One region of the Anaerobiospirillum thomasii genome, then DNA from elsewhere that is predicted to be linked to it. Evidence: predicted binding sites of a transcription regulator. Region 1 holds the regulator's gene; each other region holds the start of a gene.
What was found. Region 1 encodes sigma-54, which starts transcription at its own class of promoters, with help from an activator protein. Its sites were predicted from a motif close to TGGCACNGTTTTNGCTT; they were not measured.
Positions count from the first base shown of each region.

Region 2: the regulator sigma-54 is predicted to act here: its motif matches at 4,621-4,637, upstream of DRZ93_RS07875 (flagellar hook-length control protein FliK).
Region 3: the regulator sigma-54 is predicted to act here: its motif matches at 3,933-3,949, upstream of DRZ93_RS05075 (flagellin).
Region 4: the regulator sigma-54 is predicted to act here: its motif matches at 5,336-5,352, upstream of DRZ93_RS03885 (ammonium transporter).

Region 1 covers NZ_UAPU01000007.1:1,222,337-1,228,278, reverse strand. The annotation lists gene lptB (LPS export ABC transporter ATP-binding protein) at 1-585, shown strand, start outside; gene DRZ93_RS12645 (RNA polymerase factor sigma-54) at 610-2,196, shown strand; gene DRZ93_RS13915 (hypothetical protein) at 2,332-2,463, shown strand; gene DRZ93_RS12640 (MetQ/NlpA family ABC transporter substrate-binding protein) at 2,567-3,421, shown strand; gene DRZ93_RS12635 (M20/M25/M40 family metallo-hydrolase) at 3,454-4,596, shown strand; gene DRZ93_RS12630 (iron-containing alcohol dehydrogenase) at 4,882-5,942, shown strand, end outside.
Region 2 covers NZ_UAPU01000007.1:153,130-159,071, forward strand. The annotation lists gene DRZ93_RS07855 (FliO/MopB family protein) at 1-426, opposite strand, end outside; gene fliN (flagellar motor switch protein FliN) at 426-845, opposite strand; gene fliM (flagellar motor switch protein FliM) at 861-1,904, opposite strand; gene DRZ93_RS07870 (flagellar basal body-associated FliL family protein) at 1,914-2,474, opposite strand; gene DRZ93_RS07875 (flagellar hook-length control protein FliK) at 2,844-4,529, opposite strand; gene metK (methionine adenosyltransferase) at 5,168-5,942, shown strand, end outside.
Region 3 covers NZ_UAPU01000005.1:1,146,445-1,152,386, reverse strand. The annotation lists gene DRZ93_RS05090 (valine--tRNA ligase) at 1-343, opposite strand, end outside; gene DRZ93_RS05085 (flagellin N-terminal helical domain-containing protein) at 869-1,780, shown strand; gene DRZ93_RS05080 (flagellin N-terminal helical domain-containing protein) at 2,107-3,048, opposite strand; gene DRZ93_RS05075 (flagellin) at 3,232-3,915, opposite strand; gene DRZ93_RS05070 (transposase) at 4,444-5,942, opposite strand, start outside.
Region 4 covers NZ_UAPU01000005.1:842,746-848,687, forward strand. The annotation lists gene DRZ93_RS03860 (TRAP transporter small permease) at 64-558, shown strand; gene DRZ93_RS03865 (TRAP transporter large permease) at 562-1,827, shown strand; gene DRZ93_RS03870 (SDR family NAD(P)-dependent oxidoreductase) at 1,891-2,646, shown strand; gene DRZ93_RS03875 (RpiB/LacA/LacB family sugar-phosphate isomerase) at 2,674-3,306, shown strand; gene DRZ93_RS03880 (P-II family nitrogen regulator) at 3,448-3,786, opposite strand; gene DRZ93_RS03885 (ammonium transporter) at 3,801-5,108, opposite strand; gene DRZ93_RS03890 (inorganic phosphate transporter) at 5,532-5,942, opposite strand, start outside.

The sequences.
Region 1 (5,942 bases):
ATGATTGTAGGCATTATTACACCAGAGCATGGTTCTGTACTTTTAAACGGTGTGGATATTACGCACAGTCCTATGCATGTGCGTGCCAGACACGGTCTTGGCTATCTGCCTCAGGAAAATTCCATTTTCAGAAAGCTTACAGTTGAACAGAACATCATGGGTGTAGCCGAGCTTGTACCTGATATGACCAATGCTGAAAAACAGCAGCGCGTTGATGAGCTTTTAGAGGAATTTTCTATTACCAAGATTAGAAAATCCTTAGGTATGGCTCTCTCCGGCGGTGAAAGACGACGTGTTGAAATAGCAAGAGCCCTGGCCGCCAATCCTAAATTTATCCTGCTTGATGAGCCTTTTGCTGGTGTTGATCCTATTTCTGTAGCTGAAATCAAAGAGATTATACGTAAACTGTGCAAACGCGGTATCGGTGTACTTATCACAGATCATAATGTAAGAGAGACTTTAGATGTCTGCCAGACTGCCTATATTGTTAATGAAGGTACCATCATTGCCAAAGGCACTGCTCAGGAGGTTTTAGCTGACAAGAATGTACAGGCCTCCTATCTTGGAGACAACTTCTCACTGTAGATATGGAACACACATATGGCTGGTATTAAAAACACACTTCAACTGCGTCAGGCGCAGACACAGACGCTAGCTCTGACCCCGCAGCTGCAGCAGGCCATCAAAATGCTGCAACTCTCAACACTTGAGCTGCGTCAGGAGATTCAGCAGACTCTCGATTTAAACCCTTTTCTTGAGATGGATGAAAGTCTTGATAATCCAAATATGCAATCTCTTGAGGAAATGGTAGAGATAGAGCAGCAGCAAAGTGCCGATTTTGATGTGTTTGACAATGACTCTTCCATAAATGCCGCCGACATTTCACTCTCAAGTGAAATCAATCTCAATGATGATGGTCAGCACACTGAGGATATGGTATCCATCTTCAATGAAGCAGGAGACAGTAGTGTATCTTCACCAAGCTCGGAGCTGACACAAAGTGTCCCTTCATCTGAGGATAAGATCTCTGACAACTATACACAAAGCTCAAGCCATCAGAAAGCCTTTAGCGCCGATGATGATGTCTTTGAAGGACAGACCACAGAGAGCCTTTATGATCACCTAAAGCTGCAGCTTGACTGCTCACCGCTTGGAGATTCTGATAGGGCCATTGCCCTTGCCATATTAGATGGCATTGATGAGTCAGGCTATCTTAAAATTTCAATAGAGGATATTGTGCAGACTGTCTCATCCATCTATACAGATGTAGATGAAGATGAGGTCTTAGCTGTCCTCAAAGTTATACAGCACTATGATCCTGTAGGTGTAGGCTCACGTTCTGTTCAGGAGTTTTTACTCATACAGCTGCGCGAGCTTGATGCCCATACTCCTTTTAGAAATATAGCCATACGTATTATTGATGATTTTCTGCCACAGCTTACCAACCGTGACTTTAGAACACTCTGTCATAAGCTGTCTATAAAGGAAAGCACCCTAAAAGAGGCTATTGGTCTTATCACCAAGTTAAAACCAAGACCAGAGGTCTCAACTGTATATACCAAATCAGACTTTGTCATACCTGATGTCATAGTGGTCAAGAAAGAAGATGGCAGCTTTGGAGTTGAATTAAATCCAAATGCCATACCGCGCGTCAGACTCAATGAGCAATATAAATCTTTAATGGTCCATGCTAAAAGCGCAGATGAGGTGCAGTATTTCAAATCCAACCTGCAGGAGGCCAACTGGTTTTTACAGAGTATATACAAGCGCAATGACACATTGCTCAAAGTAGCTCAGAGTATTATTGACCATCAAGGTGAATTTTTACAAAAAGGCGAGAGTGCCATGAAGCCTATGGTGCTCTCTGATGTGGCACAGCAGATTGAAATGCACGAATCAACAATCTCGCGTATTACCACAGAAAAGTATATTCATACCCCTCGTGGCACCTTTGAGCTTAAGTACTTTTTCTCAAGCCATGTCAGCACAGATGATGGTGAGGCCACATCATCTACAGCCATACGCGCTTTAATTAAAGATCTTGTATCTAAGGAAAACCCCCGTAAACCGCTGTCTGACAACAAGATTGCCGATGAGCTGCAAAGCCGCGGTATCAATGTTGCACGCCGTACTATTGCCAAATACCGTGAATCTTTAGGCATTGCCTCATCAAGTCAGAGAAAGCGTCTTATCTAGACTGTGCAGGTGAGATGACATCACCTGCACCCTCACAGCGCATCAAATTAATGCACAGCTGTCTAAAACAGAGCACCCCTTTATTTTCAGAAGTTTTTTATTTAATATTGATTCATATCATTTAGGAGATTTTTTATGAACAAGGCAACCATCAGCGCAAAGACATATGCAAAGAGTGATCTTAAAGATCAGCTCTCTTTTGCATTCTTTATGATGATGGGCATGTGCATGATGATGTACGTGAGCAGTGCCTTTTTGACTTCATAGAAAATATATAGTTTGTAAATAAAGTTCAAGGAGGCTACAAAGTCTCCTTTTTTTATCTGAAATAAAAGGAGGCAGCCTTCAAAACAATAAAGAGGACATTATTATGAAATTTACCAGAACCTTTGCCGCTACTGTCTGTGCCTGTGTTGCCGCCTTTACCTTAAGTGCCTGCTCAGATGAAGAAAAAGCCACTGTAACTGCTTCAAATCCAGGATCAGATCTTAAAGAAATCAAAGTTGGACTTGTAGGCGAACACAATGAAGAGTGGGAGTCGGTTGCCAAAGAGCTTGAAGGTCAGGGTATAAAACTTACCCTTGTACGCTTTGGCGACTATACACTGCCAAATGCCGCTTTAAATGAAGGTGAAATTGATTTAAATTCCTTCCAGCACAAGGCCTTCCTTGAAAATGAAATTAAAAGCAGAGGCTATAAGATCAAAGCCATTCAGAACACAACCATATCACTTTTACCTCTGTATTCAGTCAAAATCAAAAGTATTGATGAAATAAAAGACGGCGACACCATTGCCATACCAAATGATGTAACCAACGGCGGCCGCGCCCTTAAGGTTTTAGAAAGTGCAGGTCTTATCAAATTAGATCCGGCCAAAGGCTATGTACCTGAGGTAGGCGATATTATCGAAAATCCAAAGAATCTTAAAATTTATGAGCTTGATGCTGGTAATGTACCTGGAATTTTACCTGATGTGGCTGCAGGTATAGTCAATGCCAACTTTGCCTCTGATCATAATCTGACCATAGAAAAAGATGCCATCTTTAGCGAAAATCTTGGCAACATCAGCCCTGACAATCCTTTTATCAATGTAATTGCAGCTCGTGAAGAGGATGCCGATCGCGAGGAATATAAGAAAGTGATTAAAGCCTATGCCACAAAAAAGACAGCTGAGATCATAAATCAGAAATATAAAGGCGCAACCATAGCCGTATTTAAATACTAATCAACTTTACAGCATGGAAAAGGAGATAACATATGAGCTTTTTAAACCTTAAAGAAGAATATATTCAGATACTTTCAGATCTGGTGGCCTTTAACACCATAAGTTCTGTTGATGAAAGATTGCAGCAGAGCAACAGAGCCATTATCGAGTATATTGAAGATTTTTATAAAAAACTTGGCTTTTACACCAGAATCTACACCATTGATGACAAAAGATACAATCTGTTTGTTGCCTCATCACTGACAAAAGGTGGTCTGCTTTTGACAGGACACACAGATACAGTGTCCTACAGAGCTGATAAATGGCACTCAGATCCTTTTAAACTAAAAGTTGAAAATAACAAAGCCTACGGTCTTGGTGTTACTGATATGAAAGGCTCAGTTGCTCTTATCATGCTGCTTAGCAAATACTGCTACAACAGTGATTTTAAAAAACCTCTGACAGCGCTTTTTACATGTGATGAGGAGTCATCAATGTCAGGCGCCCGCCACTACCTTGACAACTATGAACACCAGCCAGATTTTATCGTGGTTACAGAACCATCTGGCAACAGACCATGTATTGGCCATAAAGGGTGTACAGGATACAGACTGACTATAACAGGAAAAGCCTGTCACTCATCTACACCGGATAAAGGTCTTGATGCCATAGATTTTATTGCGCCTTTTATTGAGGAGGTAAACAAACTCAAAGAAAGTATAAAGGCCTTTGCTGATAAAAGATTTCCTGTAGAGCGCCCTACTATAAGCTTTGGTGCAGTACATGGCGGTGAGAGCTTTAATATTATCTGTCCTAAGGTTACCATGCTCTTTGATGTCAGAGCTCTGCCTTCATACTCATGCTCACAGGCCTATGATGATCTGAGTGATATTGTGGATAAATTAAACTCAAGGTATAACAATGTCTACAGCCTTGAAAAGACTTTTGATAATATCGATGCCTTTATTCTTGATGATAAGCATCTTATCTCTATGCTTGAAGAGATTACAGATAAAGAGTCATTTTGCACCAATGGCTGTGCAGAGGCCGGCTTTTTAAGCAAGATAGCCCCTACTGCTATTTTAGGTCCAAGCTCCTCACCATCTGCCCATCAGGATAATGAGGACATTCCTCTTGATGATGTAGAGCATGGCTTTGATATTTTCAAAACTCTCATCTCCCGTATCTGCGCCTAAAGACTGACTTTTTGATAAGATACAATGCAACAGGCAGGGACCATCCCTGCCTTATAAATCAATATAAAACCTGTCACACCTGCATATAAATATCTCATCTGTGCATGGTATAAAGCTTAGAAAATACCCATACATCTGCACTAAAAACTTTGCTTTTTGTGCCATGCTGTACTGATTTTAACTATGTTGAGTGTTATATTTAAAAAATACAGCACAGACTTTGATTTTAATTATCTGTGATAGTCTCTATCTGGCATACAGTCTAATTTATCTAAAGGTATAGCAATGCTTAATTTTAATTTTCACAGACCTACAGATTTTTATTTTGGAAAGGGACAGGAAAACAGTGCAGGCGAGATCTGTAAAAAATACGGCGGCAGCAGAGTTCTTGTCCATTATGGCTCTTCAAGCGCTATAAAATCAGGTCTTATTGACAGAGTAACAGCCTCACTTGAGCACTCTGGCATCAAAGTCATCAAGCTTGGCGGTGTACAGCCAAATCCTATGGATACCCTGGTATATGAAGGTATTGAACTGTGCCGCAGAGAAAATGTGGATATGATTTTAGCAGTGGGCGGAGGCAGTGTGATTGACAGTGCCAAGGCCATTGCGCTTGGTGTACATTATGATGGCGATTTCTGGGATCTTTTTGCCAAGATTGCAGTACCTACACAATCTCTGCCTGTAGGCTCAGTGCTGACTATTGCAGCTGCAGGCTCTGAAGGGTCAACCAGTGCTGTTATTTCACATTATGAAAATGGTGTGCTTAAGAAAAAAGGTCTTAACACCCAGCTTAATGTACCTAAATTTGCCATCATGAATCCAGAGCTGACTATGACCCTGCCTGCCTTTCAGACAGCATGTGGTGCCTGCGATATCATGTGCCATGTCATGGAGCGCTACTTTACCAATACACAGGATGTACTTTTGACAGATGAGCTGTGTGAGGCTGTACTGCGCACCATGAAGGTTATGCTTCCTCGTGTTATAAAAGATCCTCATGATTATGAGGCAAGAGCCAATATTATGTGGGCCGGAACTCTAGCTCACAACAATATGTGCGGTGTTGACCGTGAGCAGGATTGGGCCAGTCACCACCTTGAACATGAGCTTTCAGCTTTGTATGACTGTGCCCATGGTGCAGGTCTTGCTGTAATTACACCTGCCTGGATGGAATATGTCATGTCCCATAATGTCATGCGCTTTGCCCGCTTTGCTGTCAATGTCTTTGGCTGTCAAATGAATTATGAAGATCCTAAAACCACAGCTCTTGAGGGTATACAGGCTCTGCGCAGACTCTGGGGCGAGGCCGGACTGCCGCTCAACTTTGAGCAGCTTGGCGCCAG
Region 2 (5,942 bases), 1.1 Mb from region 1:
ATGAGCAGTTTGGGTCTGCTCATTCATAATGCTCTCAAAGGTTTCCTTGGCACTTTTGACATTGCCTTTATCGCCTTTCATTTCACTGCTGTTGAGTTCACACAGAAAATTGACATTGTGTGCAGTAACACCTATCAGGATCTGTCTGTCATCAGCAAGCTTTAACTGCAGCACGCGCTCTTTAGGACCTACAGAGACCTGTGAGACAATATTTATACCCTTTGTAGCTGAGGGCATAAAACGTACTTTTTTAAGGACATAGGCAACAACCAGTATGATGCCTAAAACGGCAAAAGTGGAAAGTACCCAGTTAAGCAGTCCCTGTGTTGTCATAACAGAGCTGTTTTTAAGAGTATCTTCACCACTTTGAGAGGCTAAAGATATTGTAGGCAGCAATGCGCCTACAACTATATATAAATATTTCATTAACGCAGCTTCTTAATGCGCTCAACCTGGCTGATAACGTCTGTAAGTCTGATACCAAACTTATCGTTAACTACCACAACCTCGCCGTGGGCAATAAGTGTACCGTTAACCAGCACATCAAGAGGCTCACCGGCCAGACGCTCAAGCTCAATTACTGAGCCCTGATTGAGCTGTAAAAGATTGCGTATGGAGATTTTAGCGTGACCTACTTCCATAGTAATGGTTACAGGTATATCTAAAATAGCGTCAAGCTTCTTTCTCTCCTCACGTGAAAGTGGAGCCTTTGATGCGGCGCCACCTTCGGCAAAATGCTCAAGCTCAGCATTTTCAGCCTTGTTAAGATCATCAGGTATAGCATTGCCGTGTTGATCATCAAGGGCGGCAGCCCAGTCATCGGCTAATTTCTGATCATCTGACATTGTTATCTCCTTAAATTAATCGTCATCAAACTCTTCTAATTCATCATCGTCATCAAATGAGACAGCGCCCTTAAGGAATGAAATATCGCTCTTCATAGACTGCGGACGTTTTAGAACATCTGAAATCTTAATTGCCAGTTTCTCTTTGGTACGACCTAACTTGGCATGATATGAAGGAAGATCCTCAATATAAACTAACAGATCCTCAGGCATATCAATGCGCAGAACATCGCCCTCTTTAAAATCCATTATCTCGCGCAGAGTCAGGTCAGTATCAAGCAGCTTGACGCGCATATCAACATTGACATCCATGACCTCTTCACGCAGAGCACGGTTCCAGCGCACATCGGTGTCGCCCTTGTCGGACTGCACGCCGGCATCTAAAAGCTCTCTGATAGGCTCAATCATTGAGTAAGGGAAGGCAATGTGCATGTCACCGCCGCCACCATCAAGATCGATATGGAAATGGTTTACTACAAGCACCTCAGATGGGCTTACAATATTGGCCATGGCTGGGTTAACCTCGTGATCGAGGTATTCAAACTCTACGTCCATAACCGGAGCCCAGGCTTCCTTGTAGTCTTCAAAAACCATTTTCAGGAGCTTTTGAATAATACGTCTTTCAGTTGGTGTAAACTCACGACCTTCAATCTTGGCTCTGAATCTACCCTCGCCGCCAAAGAAATTCTCTACAAGAATAAATACAAGGCGGGCCTCAAGAGTAATAAGCGCAGTACCTTTGAGCGGACGGAAACGCACCATGTTAAGAGAGGTAGGAACGTACAGAGACTGTACATACTCACCAAACTTAATCATCTTTACACCAATCCAGGTCACCTCGGCACTATGTCGCATCATGTTGAACAGTGAGATGCGCATATGACGGGCAAAACGCTCATCAACCAGCTCGAGGGTAGGCATACGTCCACGGACAATACGCTCCTGCGAACCAAAGTCAAAAGCCTTAACACCAGCTTCTTCTTCGACCTTTTCAGGCTCTACATCATCTGCCCCGTGCAACAGGGCATCGATCTCATCCTGTGTCAGAAAATCGGTCACAAATAACCCCTACTGCAATACAAAGTTAGTAAACAGAATCTGATCTACAACCACACGATTTGTTACACCAGACATCTTGGAACGCACTGCCTCTAAAAGCAGATCCTTTAATCTCTGTCTGCCTGTAGGAGCAGTCAGACTCTCATAGGTCTGAGCACTTACTACAGAATCAATAACAGAACCGGTTAAAGCCAGATGCTTGGTACACAGATCGGCATTCTCCTGTCCTACTGTAAGTAGCACAATATCAAGCTGCAGTACATGAGGACGGCCCCTCTGATCCTTTAGATTGAAGGTGAAACCTGAGTCAAACTTGATAAATACATCTTTAATCTGCTCACGCAGGGCGGCCTCCTGAGCTGCCTTTTCCATGGCAATTTCCTCAGGTGTAGGACCTGCAGGTTCAAATGGAGGCAGGTTCTTTAAGTAGGCATAGCCAAGGTAACCACCGCCAGCAACTATTAAAAGAGCAAAAACTGCAGCAACGATAATTATAATCTTCTTTTTTCTTTTACTGCCGTTTTCGTCTTTGATTTCTACATCATCATCGTCGTCATCTCTACCAGCCATATTTCACCTGCTTTGAGTTGTTATTCAAAATCTAAGTTAGTTGCACCTGTAAAAGTGCCTGCAGCTTAGCTTTAAGCTGAGTGTCAATAATTTATATTGTATGTTTTGAACAAAATGTGTCAAATTATTTACATATAAATCATGACAATGTGCACATTGCAAACTATATGCCACTATTACTTTTGTGCTATAAAATTTTACACCATTTAACACTTTTTAGGTTTCTGGTGCAAATTAAGACTAATATGCCTTTTTGCAGCAACATAATAAGGCAACATTAACAAACTATAAACCTTTTTTTACTTTTTATGTAAAAAAAAGACCGCATTTTTACTGCGGCCTTTTATATAAGAGCTAAATAATGTGTTTTTATGCAAACAAGTGTAATCTGCCGTCATTTAGAGCATTGCTCATTGCAACCTGCTCTGACTCTGTCTCGGCATTTTCTTCTTCAGCATTGCCAAAGATGAAATCAAAACCCTGATCTCTTTGCTGACCTGAGCCCTGATCCTGGGCAAAGGCACCATCTGATGATGAACCTGCATTGTCGGCAAGCTCATGAACAGAAGTATCTGTAGCAATACCGCTCTGCATCAGAATGTCACGCAGACGTCCAATGCTGCCCTCAAGCAGCTCTCTTGTCTGAGCTGATGTGGCTGACATGGAGACCATTCCTGCCTCCTGTGACTCGTTAAGAGCAATCCTGATCTGCATTTTGCCAAGATTCTGCGGATTTAGGTCAATGACCATCTGCTTCATGTTACGTGCAGCCATGGCCATAACCTTCGAGGCAATTTCCTCGGCATTGGCTTTGGCATTGTCACCAAGGTGCATTGAAGAGAATGTCTCTTTACCTTTTTGAAGCTGATTTGACTCAATACCATTCTTTACAAGTCCAGACTGGGCAAAGCTGTTGAAGAATGATGAGCCCTCGCCAGACTGTGAATTTGCAGAACCGTTTTGCATATTAAATGCAGAGGTCTTTAATGCAGATGTTACTAATGTATTGGCACTCTCAAGTGAAACATTGCTAAATCTTTCAGAGAGTGTACTCTGTGACTTTAAAACACTCATCTTTAAGGTGTTTAAAGCCTGAGAGATAATAACACTCTGTGATGTTGGATTATTAGATGCAACAGAACCTAAGGTTGTATGTATGCGATCTTTCATGGCATTTTCCTGGAAAGATTTGCTATACATCTTGTCAAGACCTAAAGTCTGAGCCATAGACTTCTCAATTAAAGTCAGATCATCACTAAAGGCAGTATCTGATGCCTTGATGTGTGCTGACGCTCCCTTTATATCCTCAAGAGAAATCTTTGAGACATTGGCTGTTTTTGCCATCTCATCTATAGCCTTTACTGTCTCGCGCTTTACAAAAGAGCTATCAGTCTTGGCTGTATCCTTGGTCTTTACCAGTCTGTCGATAAGATCAGCATCAATCTCAGCAGTTTCGCTGTCATCAGATGGAATCTCTGCAAAGGCATTGACAGTCTTATCTGCTACCATCTCACCCTGCTCTGTACCATCAGTATTTAAAACTGCAGCGCCAGCTGTAGCCTGAGACTCCTTGGTAAAGACACAGCTTCCATTCTGAGCATTCTGCTGCTCTGCTGCAACATTATCCTTTAACTGACCTAAAGCACCTGCAGTAAGAGTTGCAAGGGCTATAGCAGTATCGGACATGTCCTCCCGATTCTGAGAAGATTCCTGTGTCTTTTCTAAATCTGAAACCTTGTTGTTATCTTTATCTGTAGCCTGGACCTTGCCATCATTCCTGTCTACCTTGGTAAAGTCATTACCTCTGTTAACAGGTCTGTCTTTTAGCATCTGACTTTTAGATACACTCTGCTTTAAGGCATTTATAGAGTTTGAACTTATATTGCCGACAAAAGAAGATGTCTTATCATTAAAAGCCATAGCACTGGCATTCATGCCCTGCAGTATGGAACTGAACAGGTCACCTTTGCCTCTGCTACTCTCTTTTTGCTCAAATTTGCCGTATGTGGCAACACTTGAGTTGTCTCTTACATCATTAGCATATGAAACTTGCATATTGCTACCTCATTTATTCATAATAATTCTTTATAAATCAGGCAATTACTGTCTATAAAAAATTATATTTATTTGCCGTATGCTTGTATCTTTGCAAATGCTGTACCACTTTTAATTTTTTAGATATAAAAGCAATGCTAAAGCTTGTATCTCAGCGCTTTTATGTTCTTTAGCCACTATAACTTATATCCTGTATTTGCCATGCACTTATTTACCAAAAGAGCATAAGACTTAAGCATTGTCTGCAAAGCCCTTAGAGCTTTGATATTGCCACAGGTGTTTGCACTATGCTCAAAGCTCCTATCTTTATTTATAAGAGCTCTTATCTCATGGCAATTAAAACTCATCACATCAATACTTATATATGTGGCTGCTATTCCCAATTTAAAGCAAAGCCCCGGCATTACAGCATACAATCTTTACAAAGCCAGTTTATATCGTGTTTTTTTGCCACAAGGCACATTCTATCGGCCTTATATAGATTTACCTACGTCAGAAGGCTGTGACTAATTTTTGCAAGTTAAAGAGATTTGTACGCTACTTTACAGTATAATGGATTTGATTTTTTGTAGTTATTCAGCATATGTCTGAGGCGATTTTTTGCTTTAATGTGCTAAAAATAAAAAAGAGAGTAAAACATGTCACGTTTATTTACTTCTGAATCTGTTTCAGAAGGTCATCCAGATAAAGTTGCAGATCAAATTTCTGATGCTGTATTAGATGCCATCATTGCCCAGGATCCAAAAGCCCGCGTAGCCTGCGAGACTCTAGTCAAGACAGGTATGGTTGTGCTTGCCGGTGAAGTTACCACCACAGCAAATGTTGATCTTGAGTCTGTCGTAAGAAAAACTGTATGCGACATAGGCTATAACTCAACCGAGGTTGGTTTTGATGGTCACTACTGTGCATTTTTAAATGCACTTGGCAAACAGTCTCCTGATATCAATCAGGGTGTAGACAGATCAAAGAGCGAAGATCAGGGCGCAGGTGATCAGGGCCTGATGTTTGGCTATGCCTGCTCTGAGACAGCTGTCTTTATGCCTGCAGCAATTACCTATGCCCACCTGCTTGTAAAAAGACAGTCAGAGGTGCGCAGATTAGGTCTTCTCCCTTGGCTGCGTCCAGATGCCAAGAGCCAGATCACTTTTGCCTATAAGGATGACGGTTCTATAGATTATGTTGATACTGTAGTTCTATCAACACAGCACAGTCCAGATGTTTCACTTTCATCTGTAATAGAAGGCGTTCAGGAAGAAATCATCAAGAAGGTTATTCCAAATGCCATGCTCACAGATAAGACCAAATACTTTATCAATCCAACAGGACGTTTTGTTATCGGTGGCCCTGTAGGTGACTGCGGTCTTACCGGTCGTAAGATTATTGTTGATACTTACGGTGGCGCTGCCCGTCACG
Region 3 (5,942 bases), on a different contig from region 1:
AGATTCTGTCAATAAAGGCCTCACGACCTAAATCCTTGCGGGTAAGATTTTCTTCTGCAAGCAGTTTGCGCTCCACCACCATCTGTGTGGCAATACCGGCATGATCAGTACCACACTGCCAGAGGGTATTGTCACCCTTCATGCGGTGGTAGCGAATAAGGCTGTCCATAATGGTCTGCTGAAAAGCATGTCCCATATGTAAAGAGCCTGTGACATTAGGCGGTGGCAGGGCTATGGCATAGCCTGGTTTTGTCTCATCACCGCTGGCCTTAAAAAAGCCTTTTTCTTCCCAGCTTTTATATATGCTGCTTTCAAAATTCTCCGGCTGGTAGGTCTTATCCATTTCCATAAGTATGCTCGCAAATTTACTAATAATCTTTAAGAATTATTTTTCATTGAAAATGACTTTGATTGTATCTTTTTACCTGCCTTATGTCACGTAAAAATACTTTTTTGGTGCATAGGCACATCTGTGGACAGATTAAAAGAGCATATTTCTATCTTGCCTCTTGATTAAATGATCAATAAAAGCAGCATTAGGCCTTATAGGAAATTAGAGGATTTTCATTGTGCTGTTATTCTTGATACTCAAGATCTCAGAAAACGCTTTTATACAAAATCCACCATCTGTCAAAGAACTGTAATAAAGCGTTTAGACAAAAGTCTTTAATAACAAAAAATAATAGACAAATTGTCTTTGCTAAGACTGCGACATAATAAGTGAAGGTTGAATTGTTAACTGTGGGTAAATTGCAGCAATAAAGAGGATGTAAGGTTGTTACTTTATAAACTTTAAACAAAATGCTAAAGTTTTTTTCTTTCATGACGATAACTAAAAAATAAATAGGATTTATTTTAGGAGGCCGCCATGGCTCTTTTTGTTAATACTAACGTATCATCAATCAACGGTCAGCGCAATCTTACCAATGCTACCAACAATTTAAATACCACATATCAGAGATTATCTTCTGGTATGCGCATCAATTCAGCCAAAGATGACGCTGCCGGTCTGCAGATTTCAGATCGTTTAACTTCACAGATCAATGGTTTAAATCAGGGTAATCGCAACACCAATGATGGCATAGCTTTAGCTCAGACAGCTGAAGGCGCTATGGATGAGATGACTAATATGTTGCAGCGTATCCGCACCTTAGCCGTTCAGTCATCAAACGGTACCAATAACACTAAAGACCGTGAGGCTATTCAGCAGGAAGTAACTCAGTTGTCACAGGAAATCACCCGCATTGCCTGTCAGACCAAATTTGGTGGTGAGAAGATTTTAGGTGGTGGCTCTGGCCAGGCTGGTCAGATGAATGGATTAATGAACTCAGTAGGTCTTGTTAAAGTTCAGGTTGGTGCATACCAGGGTGATACCTTAGATATGAAGTTCAATAGCCAGGGCTTTACAATGTCTAAGATTGCATCAACTGCGGGCATTAAAGATGATGCTACTGAAGGATACAGTAAAGACACTCTTTCATTTACTGTAAGCAAGCAATCATTAGCAGCTTTAGCTATTACAGCAGTAGATAAGTTCGTTCAGGTTATTGATACACAGCGCGCTCACTTAGGTGCCATGCAGAATCGTATGGAATCATCAATCCGCAATCAGTCAAATGTTTCCATGAACGTATCTGATGCCCGCGCCCGTATCCGCGATACAGATTTTGCCGAAGAGTCTGCCAAACTGTCACAGCAGACCATCATTCAGCAGGCAGCATCATCCATGCTGACACAGGCCAACTCAAGACCACAGCTGGCTCTGTCACTGCTTGGCTAATAAGATTCAATCTGAATTGTGTTTTTACGAAGGAGGCTCAGGCCTCCTTTTTAATTTTCAATAAATTTGTAGCAGAGCCTAAAGTAGGCTATATCCACTAATAGGCAAATAGGCGTAACACATCTGCCGTATGAGTGTTATGAAAATACTCTTTTAGGAGCATTTTTTTTACGAGTGGGTACATTAAAGTCTTAAGACATTTTAGTGCATAAAAAGTCCTGCCACTTAGTTGTAAGAAGCATGAGTTTTAGATATGACTAAAAAGGGCCAGAGAGAGCTCTGGCCAATGAGCATAATGCTCAGGAGAGAAAGCTTTTAATAATTTATTAACCTCCAAGCAGAGACAGAGCAATCTGTGGTCTCTGATTGGCCTGGGATAAAATAGTCTGTGAAGCCTGCTGCAATATCTGATTTGCAGTTAATGATGCAGTTTCCTCAGCAAAGTCAGTATCACGAATACGTGAGCGGGCATCAGATTCATTTTCCTGAATGTTGGCCTGGTTTCTGATGGTTGACTCCATACGATTCTGCACAGCACCAAGCTCGGCACGCTTGGAGTCAATAACCTGAATTAATTTATCCACATTACCAAGAGTTAACTGTGCCTGTGACTGATTTGAGACAGAGAAGGAAATACCAACACCATTCACAGCTTTAAAGCCAGTATCCTGATTTAAGTTTTGAATTCCAGCTTGTGAGGCTATCATGGAGAGCATAAAGCCTTTTGACATGCCACCTACAGCAATGGTATCGTTGGCATTAGCACCTACCTGGAAGGTCACACTTCCGTTTGATCCAATGATTGTAGACTCACTATTACCGCCGGCACCACCTTGTGCGGTTCTAAATCCATTAAGAACTGTTTTGCCTGCATAGGTAGTTTTACATGAAATACGGGTAATTTCGGCAGATAACTGTTCAATTTCCTGCTGGATAGCAACACGATCATCAGCTGAATAGGTACCGTTGGCAGCCTGAATGGAGAGAGTTCTGACACGCTGCAGCATATTTGTCATCTCATCCATGGCGCCTTCAATTGTCTGGGCAAAGGCAATGCCGTCGTTACAGTTTCTGTTGCCCTGGCCTAAACCGTTGATCTGAGAGGTAAGACGATCAGAGATCTGAAGACCTGCAGCATCGTCTTTAGCTGAGTTGATTCTAAGACCTGATGCTAATCTCTGATATGAAACATTAAGGGCATTGGTTGCGTTTGTAAGTTTACGTTGGCCATTAATGGCTGAAACGTTAGTATTTACATAAAGAGCCATGTTTTTCTCCTGAGTATATGTGTCTGAGTTTGCCATAAATGGCAGTTTTATTAACTTAACTCATATAAAGAAAAATACATGCCAACTTTTATAAATGTTTAAATAATTTTTAATAAGTGGTTGATTATCAGATAAGGAAAAGGAGGCCGAAGCCTCCTTTTGCAAAGAATAGAAACTTAAAAATTAGCCAAGCAGTGACAGCGCCAGCTGTGGTCTTGAGTTAGCCTGTGTCAGCATTGAGCTTGCAGCTTGCTGAATAATGGTCTGCTGTGACAGTTTGGCTGATTCTTCGGCAAAGTCTGTATCACGGATACGTGCACGTGCATCAGATACGTTCATGGAAACATTTGACTGATTGCGGATTGATGATTCCATACGGTTCTGCATGGCACCTAAGTGAGCGCGTTTAGTGTCAATAAGAGAAATAAACTTATCAACTGAGTCAATTGCTTTTGAAGCTAGTGACTGCATGGAAATAACAAATGCACCTTTATCAAAGCCGTGATCATCAAGTTTTGCAGCTGCGCCTAAAGCAGTACTTGCAATCTTTGATAATACAAAGCCAAGAGAAAAACCTGTCATCTTAAGAGTGTCGCCATTGTAGGCACCAACCTGAATAACAATATTACCATCTTTATCAATGAGGCCATTGCCGGTACCACCACCAGCACCACCAGCTGCAGCGCCAGCACCAGCGAGTATCTGCTCACCACCAAATTTAGTTGCACAGGCAATACGTGTAATCTCGCTTGATAACTGAGCTACTTCCTGCTGCAGAGCCTCACGGTCCTTTGCATTATTGGTGCCGTTTGATGACTGTACAGCTAAAGTACGGATACGCTGTAACATGGTTGTCATCTCATCCATGGCGCCTTCCATAGTCTGGGCAAGAGCTATGCCATCTATATCGGACTGGATCTTAAATCAAGCACTTTTTTTAATTTTTTCACAGATCAAAATGCCTACTCTTTTAAATAGAATTCCTGATTTTATCGCGTTTATATCCAGTTAAGCCCAAAATTTTGGGCGTAAAAAAATTCAGAGGGCAAAAATCTGTCCTCAGCTTAAATTGGGTCACATAAAAAACAAAAAAATAGCTTTTTACGGCATAAAATTTCTCCCGCAGAACGGGGACTTTAGAGTCAGACAGGCCTTTTTTCAGGCTTTAATAGCTCGCAGCTAACATCTATATTATGAATTTCAGATAAAAAATCTAAATGCTAATGGCATTTATAGTTATCATTCAAAGTGGGTTGCAGTCATGTTTCTCTACATTATTGAAATGGCTCGAAGCCCAGAATTACATTAAGAGTCAACACGACTGCCTGACTCTATAGTTCGTTCAAATTATTGGTTAATAGGATTTAAATCTAAGTCTCTTTGCATATAAAGCTCCTATAAGCTCTGCAGAGTAATTTCAGTTGCGGCCTGATATTGTTCAGCCTTCTTGATGCTGTTTAAAGTGCTTTTGGCTTTCTTGCCAAATGTATTAACCTTTCTTTGTACAATTTTCAAAATCTCCTGTGCTCCTGCGTGTTTTACAGTATTGGCAAAAGCATAGGAGTGAGCGGAAATGTCATTTATAAGCAAATCTAAAAATGCAAAATAGTTGTTGCCAAACCAGCCCATAAGCGAGCCTCTGCCAGGGCAGATGCTGTCAATAGTGGCATAAAAGCAGTTGTAGTCATTAAACAGGGCATGACTGATACGCTCTTTTATAAGATGTCTTTCATATCTGCTGTCCACTTTTGGCAGCTTGTAGTTGTTCTGATAGGTAGGCATGATGGCAGTGTCATTTTCAAAATCAGAAACCATTAAAGGCTCATCCTGACAGGAATTGTGAGCCTCTTTGACTCTGGTTATTGTGTACAGCCCGCAAAGCATGGCAGTCATGCCTTGCTTGGATACTCTTCTTGATTTACGTATTGAGGCAATAATATCGGATCTATCATCTACCTTAACCTTGGAGAACTGCCTGAGCTTACTTTTATTTCTGCCATCGGCATCTTTTTTAAGTGGCATATATTGCTTGTTCTGTTTCATCATGGCAATGTAGACGGCCACAGCATGACATATGTTTTTCCATAAGCTGCAGTCATCTGATATTCCAAAGTCATGGCGCATAGATTCAGCCAGCTGTCCTAAAAACATACTCTTTTTAAAGGACTTTCGTCCTTTTCTGCTTTGCCTGCGACCTTTACAATGCTTATGTCCTGTAGAGCTCTGTACAGGAACTATACCCAGGTATGACTGAGCATCCTTGGCTGAGGCAAAACGCCATACATCACCTAGTGAGATAACAAGCTCAAAAGCCTGATATCTGCCTATGGCAGGAATCTGACAAGCTGCTGTCATGGCAATATTGGAGGGCACCACTAAATCTTTTATGGCACATTTTTGGGTTTCAATCTGCATCTGCAGCATTACAGCCTCCTGTATACTGCCAATAAGTGATGAGGCCATGGTGTAAAACATAATGGCATCCATCTCCTCATAGCTATAGCCAGGGGCTGGAGTCAGATGTGTAAGCACTCCGTCTGTTACAATATCTTTACAGTAATCTAAATTTAAACCCTCAAATCCTTTATATGTAACCTTGCCGGCTTTTATTTCATCAGCACTGGATCCATTATCTATAAATCTTACCTGCAAATCTGGTGTTACATCTTCATCATTGCAGATGCTGCGCATCTGCAATGCTCTGTTGATTTGCTCATCATCTAAAAGACGCAGTCCCCTGACAGCAGCTATAAGCTCTTCATTATGTTTAGGGTCACTATCAGATAAAACCCTTTGTACACAGTATCTTAGCTTTGGCATAAGTGAGAGCAGTAACAGTGTGGCGGCACGGCACACCTCATCGCCATTGGCATTTTTATCTATGGCAGTGCCGG
Region 4 (5,942 bases), on a different contig from region 1:
TCTTTTACCACACTCTATTTTTTCCGTTTCTTTCTTTTAAACTCATTTGGTAAGGATTTTTGTATGCAAAGTATAGGAACAAACCTGCAGCGCATTGAAAATGCCATTATCGCCATTTGCTTTATTGTTATGACCGCAGCTGCCTTTGCTCAGGTGGTAAACCGTAACTTTATTGGCGCCGGTATTTCCTGGTTTGATGAGCTGGCTCGCTACTGCATGGTATATTTAACTCTTCTGGCCACAGAGGCCGGTCTGCGCGACGGCTCACAGATTGCCATCACCGGATTTACAGATAAATGCCCTCCAGCTCTACGTCGTATTTTACGTATTATTGTTAAATTAATTATCATAGGCTTCTCCATTGCCATCTGCTATACAGCAATGGATCTTGTAAATATGCAGATAAGATCAGGTCAGGTATCTGCTGCCATGTCACTGCCTATGTGGATTCCATATGCATCACTGCCACTTGCTTTTGCTCTTATAACCATAGTGCAGATTATAGCTTTATTAGTGCTGCTCAAAACCCCTATTGACTCAGAGCATGAGGAGAAATAAGTTATGACAGGTTTAATTCTCTTCGGCGGCTTCCTTATAATGCTGGTCATAGGTGTGCCAATTGCTCTGGCTCTTGGCGTATCCACTATGGTCACCCTCTATTATATCGATATGCCAATCACTGTCGTAGGACAGAGAATTTTTACAGCCCTTGATTCATCATCAATTATGGCCATTCCATTCTTCGTGCTGGCCGGTAACCTGATGACTCACGGCGGTATTTCAAGACGTATTGTAGATTTTGCCCAGTCTTTAGTAGGTAATGTAAAGGGCGGTCTGTTCTATGTAATGATTATTGCCTGCGGCTTCTTTGCAGCCCTCTCAGGCTCTGCCCCTGCAACCGTTATTGCCATCGGCGCCATGCTCTATCCTGATATGATTAAGCGTGGCTATCCAGAGCAGAGATCTGCAGGTCTTTTAGCTGTGGCAGGCGGTCTTGGTCCTATCATTCCACCATCAATCATTATGGTTGTATACGGCACCATTACCTCAAGCTCCATTGGTGATCTGTTCAAGGGCGGTCTTGTTGCAGGTATTATGATTGCACTGGTGCTTACTGTTATCTGTGTATTCTTAGCCTACAAGGAAAACTGGCCACGCTCTGATGAAAAAATGACCCTAGCAGGCATTTATGGCGGTCTTAAGAGAGCATTTTTAGCAGTAATGCTGCCAGTTATCGTACTTGGCGGTATCTACTCAGGCCTTATGACCCCAACCGAGTCAGCCGCAGCTGCAGTAGTATATGCCTTTATCATTGGCTACTTTGTCTACAAAGAGCTTGATAATCAAAAGCTTTATGAAGTTATCGTAAGCTCAGGCAAGGGTTCAGCCATGGTGCTCTTTATCATTGCCACCTCAACTGCCTTCTCATGGCTCTTTACCTATGCAGGTATCTCAGGCGATCTTATTGAGCTTATTACCTCAATGAATCTGTCAGCTACTACCTTCTGTCTGTTGGTTGCCATAGTTCTTTTAGTATTTGGTACCTTCCTTGAGGGTATTGCCACCTGTGTACTTTTAGTACCACTGCTCTGGCCTGTAGCACAGTCACTTGGAATTAACGTTATTCACTTTGGTCTTATCGTATCCATGTCTAACGTTATTGGTACCATGACCCCACCAGTTGCTGTTAACCTCTTTGCAGCCTCTTCTGTAACACATCAGAAGATGGGCAGCATTGCCAAAGGTGAACTGCCATTCTTCGTGGGCTTCGTAATGGTATTCTTGCTGTTCGTACTAGTTCCTTGGTTCTCAACAGCTTTAATTTAACAACCAAAGGCAGATCCTGCATGCAGGATCTGCTTTAATACATTAACTTAATGAGGATGAAACATGAAATTACAGGGTAAAAATGCAATTATCTCTGGCGGCAGCCGCGGTATTGGTCGTGCTATTTCTGAGCTTTTCTATAAAGAAGGCGCCAATATCTATATTCTGGCTAGAAATAAAGAGACCCTTGAAAAAGCCGTTAAGGAAATTGATGTAAATAACGAGAACAGAGTACATGCTGTTGCCTGTGATGTAGGCTGCAAAGACTCTATTGATGCTGCCATGGAGCAGATCAAAGCTGATAATGTAAATATCGACGTGCTGGTAAACTGCGCTGGCATCAACCTGCGTGGTCCTCTTGAGACCATGCCGCTTGAGACCTGGAATCAGGTTATCTCTGTAAACCTCACCGGCACCTTCCTTTTAACTCAGCACTGCTTTGAAATGATGAAGGCAGCAGGCGGTGGCAAGATCGTAAACGTTGCCTCATTAATGTCAGAGTTAGCCCGTCCAACTATTTCTCCATATGTTGCCTCAAAGGGCGGCGTTAAGATGTTCACCAAGGCTATTGCCATTGAGTGGGCCAAGTACAACATTCAGGCCAATGCTGTAATTCCAGGCTATATTGCCACAGATATGAATATCCCTCTGATGGAGGATAAGGCCTTTAACGAGTTCATCGTCAACCGTACTCCTGCAAGACGCTGGGGTCAGCCTGCCGAGGTTGCCAAGGCTGTTCTGTTCCTGGCCACTCCAGATGCTGACTTTATCACCGGTCAGTTAATTGCTGTTGACGGCGGTATCCTGGCTTCACTCTAATTTAAAAATTATTGGAGAAAAATTAATATGAAAATTGCTCTCGTACTTGAAAACTCACAGGCTCCTAAGAACGCTCTTATTTTCAAAGAGCTCAACGATGTTGCATCAGCTCACGGCCATGAAGTATTCAACTATGGTATGTACAGCGCTGAAGACAAGAGATTTTTAACCTATGTAAGAAATGGTCTTTTAGCCTCTATCCTTCTGTCAACCAAGGCTGTAGATTTTGTTGTAACAGGCTGTGGTACCGGTGAAGGTGCATGTCTTGCCTGCAATGCTTTCCCTAATGTACAGTGCGGTCATGTAACCAACCCAACTGATGCCTACCTCTTTACTCAGGTTAACGGTGGCAATGCCATATCTCTGCCATATGCCCAGAACTTTGGCTGGGGCGGTGAGTTAAATCTGCGCTACACCTTTGAAAAGCTGTTTGTAAGTCCATTTGGCGGTGGCTATCCAAAGGAGAGAGCTGAGGCTGAGCAGGCTAACAAGAAGATCTTAGATCATGTTAAGACCATCACCCACAGACCACTTATCGACATTCTAAAAGATCTTGATAAGGACTTTGTCAAGGGCACTATTGATGATCCTAAGTTTGCAGAGATGTTCTATCCAAACTGTCAGGATGATGAGATTGCAGCTTTCTTAAAATCACTTTAAATAATTAGCACACTACGCAAAGCCTCGCACAAAAACTGCGGGGCTTTTTTATCTACTAAGACTATTGAGGTAAATACTCTTTTATTTCTTAACCGTACCTTAACACTATATAAAGCTATTTTTTAAGATCTGGCATAAAACCTATAAGGCCTCATCATTTTCCTCTTTGGTTCTGATCCGTATAACCCTTTTAATATCTGATACAAAGATTTTACCGTCACCTACTTTGCCAGTATGCGCAACACGCAAAATAGAGTCGATACATAACTGCTCCTGATTGTCACTTACAACTATCTCAATTCTGCTTTTTGGCAAAAAATCTACTGTATACTCAGCTCCCCTGTAAAGCTCTGTATGACCCTTTTGCCGGCCAAAGCCCCTGACATCAGTCACTGTCATACCAGATATACCAAGTTTAGCCAGAGCTTCACGCACATCATCAAGTTTAAAAGGTTTTATTACAGCTACTATTTTTTTCATATTAAACCATGCTCCTAGAGATTATAACCACGCTCACCGTGAGATGACAAATCAAGTCCCATAGTTTCATCTTCAGTTTCAACTCTAAGCCCTACAAGCTTGTGTGCAATTTTAAAGGCACATAATGAAACCACGCCTGACCAGAGAACAGCTATTACTATTGACATAAACTGCCCATAAATCTGTCCTAAAATACTCTCATAACCTTCTTTAAAACCGCTGCCTCCAAGATCAGGTGCGCAGAAAACACCAGTTAAAAGAGCTCCTACAATTGCACCTATGCCATGTATACCAAAGACATCTAAAGAATCATCAAGTCCTGTTAGTTTTTTAAAGCCGTGAACTCCCCACAGACAGCACACAGATGCCAGCATGCCAATTATAATTGCACCTGATGGGCCGACAAAGGCACAGGCTGGAGTGATAGCAACCAGTCCAGACAACACTCCTGATACTGTACCTAGGGTTGATGGTCTGTTAAAAATACACCATTCCAGTACCATCCAGGTTAAAGCGCCTGCAGCTGGACATAACACTGTATTAAAAAAAGCCAGAGATGATACACCATCTGAGATTAATGCAGATCCGGCATTAAAGCCAAGCCACCCAATCCACAAAAGGCCAGCTCCAATATATGTAAGTGGCAGATTGTGCGGCACTAGGGCAGTTTTACCCAGATCCCTGCGTGGTCCTAGGCAATAAGCACCGACAAGAGCAGCTACTGCAGCGTTGATATGTACAACAGTACCACCAGCAAAGTCGTAGGCATGAAATACTCTGTCTATAAAGCCACCGCCCCAGACCTGATGTGCAAGAGGAGCATAAGATAATAAAATCCAGATTGACAGTACCAAGAGCAAAGCAGAAAATTTGATACGCTCAACAGTAGCTCCTACAATAAGACACGCTGAGATTGCGCAGAATGCTCCCTGAAAAATAATGAAAGTATATTCAGATAAACTACCAGTTTGTGCTGTAGAATCAACACCGTATAAAAAGACTTTATCAAGACCACCCCATAAATCACCTAAAAGATAATCTGAAGCTCCAAAAGATAGACTGTATCCAAGAGCAAACCATAAAACTATAGCCAGAGAAAAAGCAGCAAGGCTCTGCTCTATGGTTGAGAGAATATTTTTAGATCTGACAAGCCCTCCATAAAAAAGGCCTATGCCAGGAACTGACATTAAAAGTACAAGCATTGTACAGAGCAACACAAAACCATTAGCGTCAAAATCAAGAGCTACATCTGTATTTTGAGCGTTAGCATAAGAGCACAGACTTAAAAACCAGGCTCCCAAAAACACTTTGCTTATTTTCATAAGATAATCCTTTATTAATTGATATCTGAAAAATATTGTGAAGCGCTTCACTAAAAATATATATTTCTCTTGAATTCCAATCAATAAAAAAGACTAATCTGAACTAAATTAAGACATTTTTTTAAGCCCTGCACAAAAATATCAGGGTAATTGAACCAAAATAAATATGTAGTATTTTTAAACTATCAATGTTAAATAGCATGAGCTTATCTTGTCTATGGCCTTTAAGACTGCATCTGTGCCATGGGCCTTTTGTTGTGCCTTGAGCTTCCTTTATTCATAGTGCAGGCACTATAACAATACTTTTAACTATACATTTCCCTCTGCTTTTGGTGTGTCAGAAACTTTCACACGTTAAAATGCGCACATGCAGAGCGCACAAAAAAGGCCGGCAGCGCCGACCTTTTTTTGTGTTAATGCTTTTTACTTATTGTCAGTCTGGTTCTTTACAGTCTGACTTACTTCTACAGACTCATCATCTGCCTTTAAATCTTTATCAGAATCAGCATGCAGACTGGTCTCTGTTTCAATGATAGTATCAACAGCCAGAGCTTTATCAACTAAAGTCTCACCTGCATCATCTTCAATATCTTCCTGTGCACTGTGCACTATTGGGGTAGGAGCAGCTCCTGATACAATCTGAGCTAAAGCCCTCTCCTGCATAGCCACAGCTACATAGCGTGATGAAACCTCACGTATGGTCTGCAGGAAGGTTAAAAACATTTCAGATGAGTGCATAGACACTGTCTGCTGACCAATTAGATTTACAAGCTCCACCTGGGATTTTGAAATATCCTTGTTGAGCTTGCGGGCATGCTTAATAATGGTCTCCAC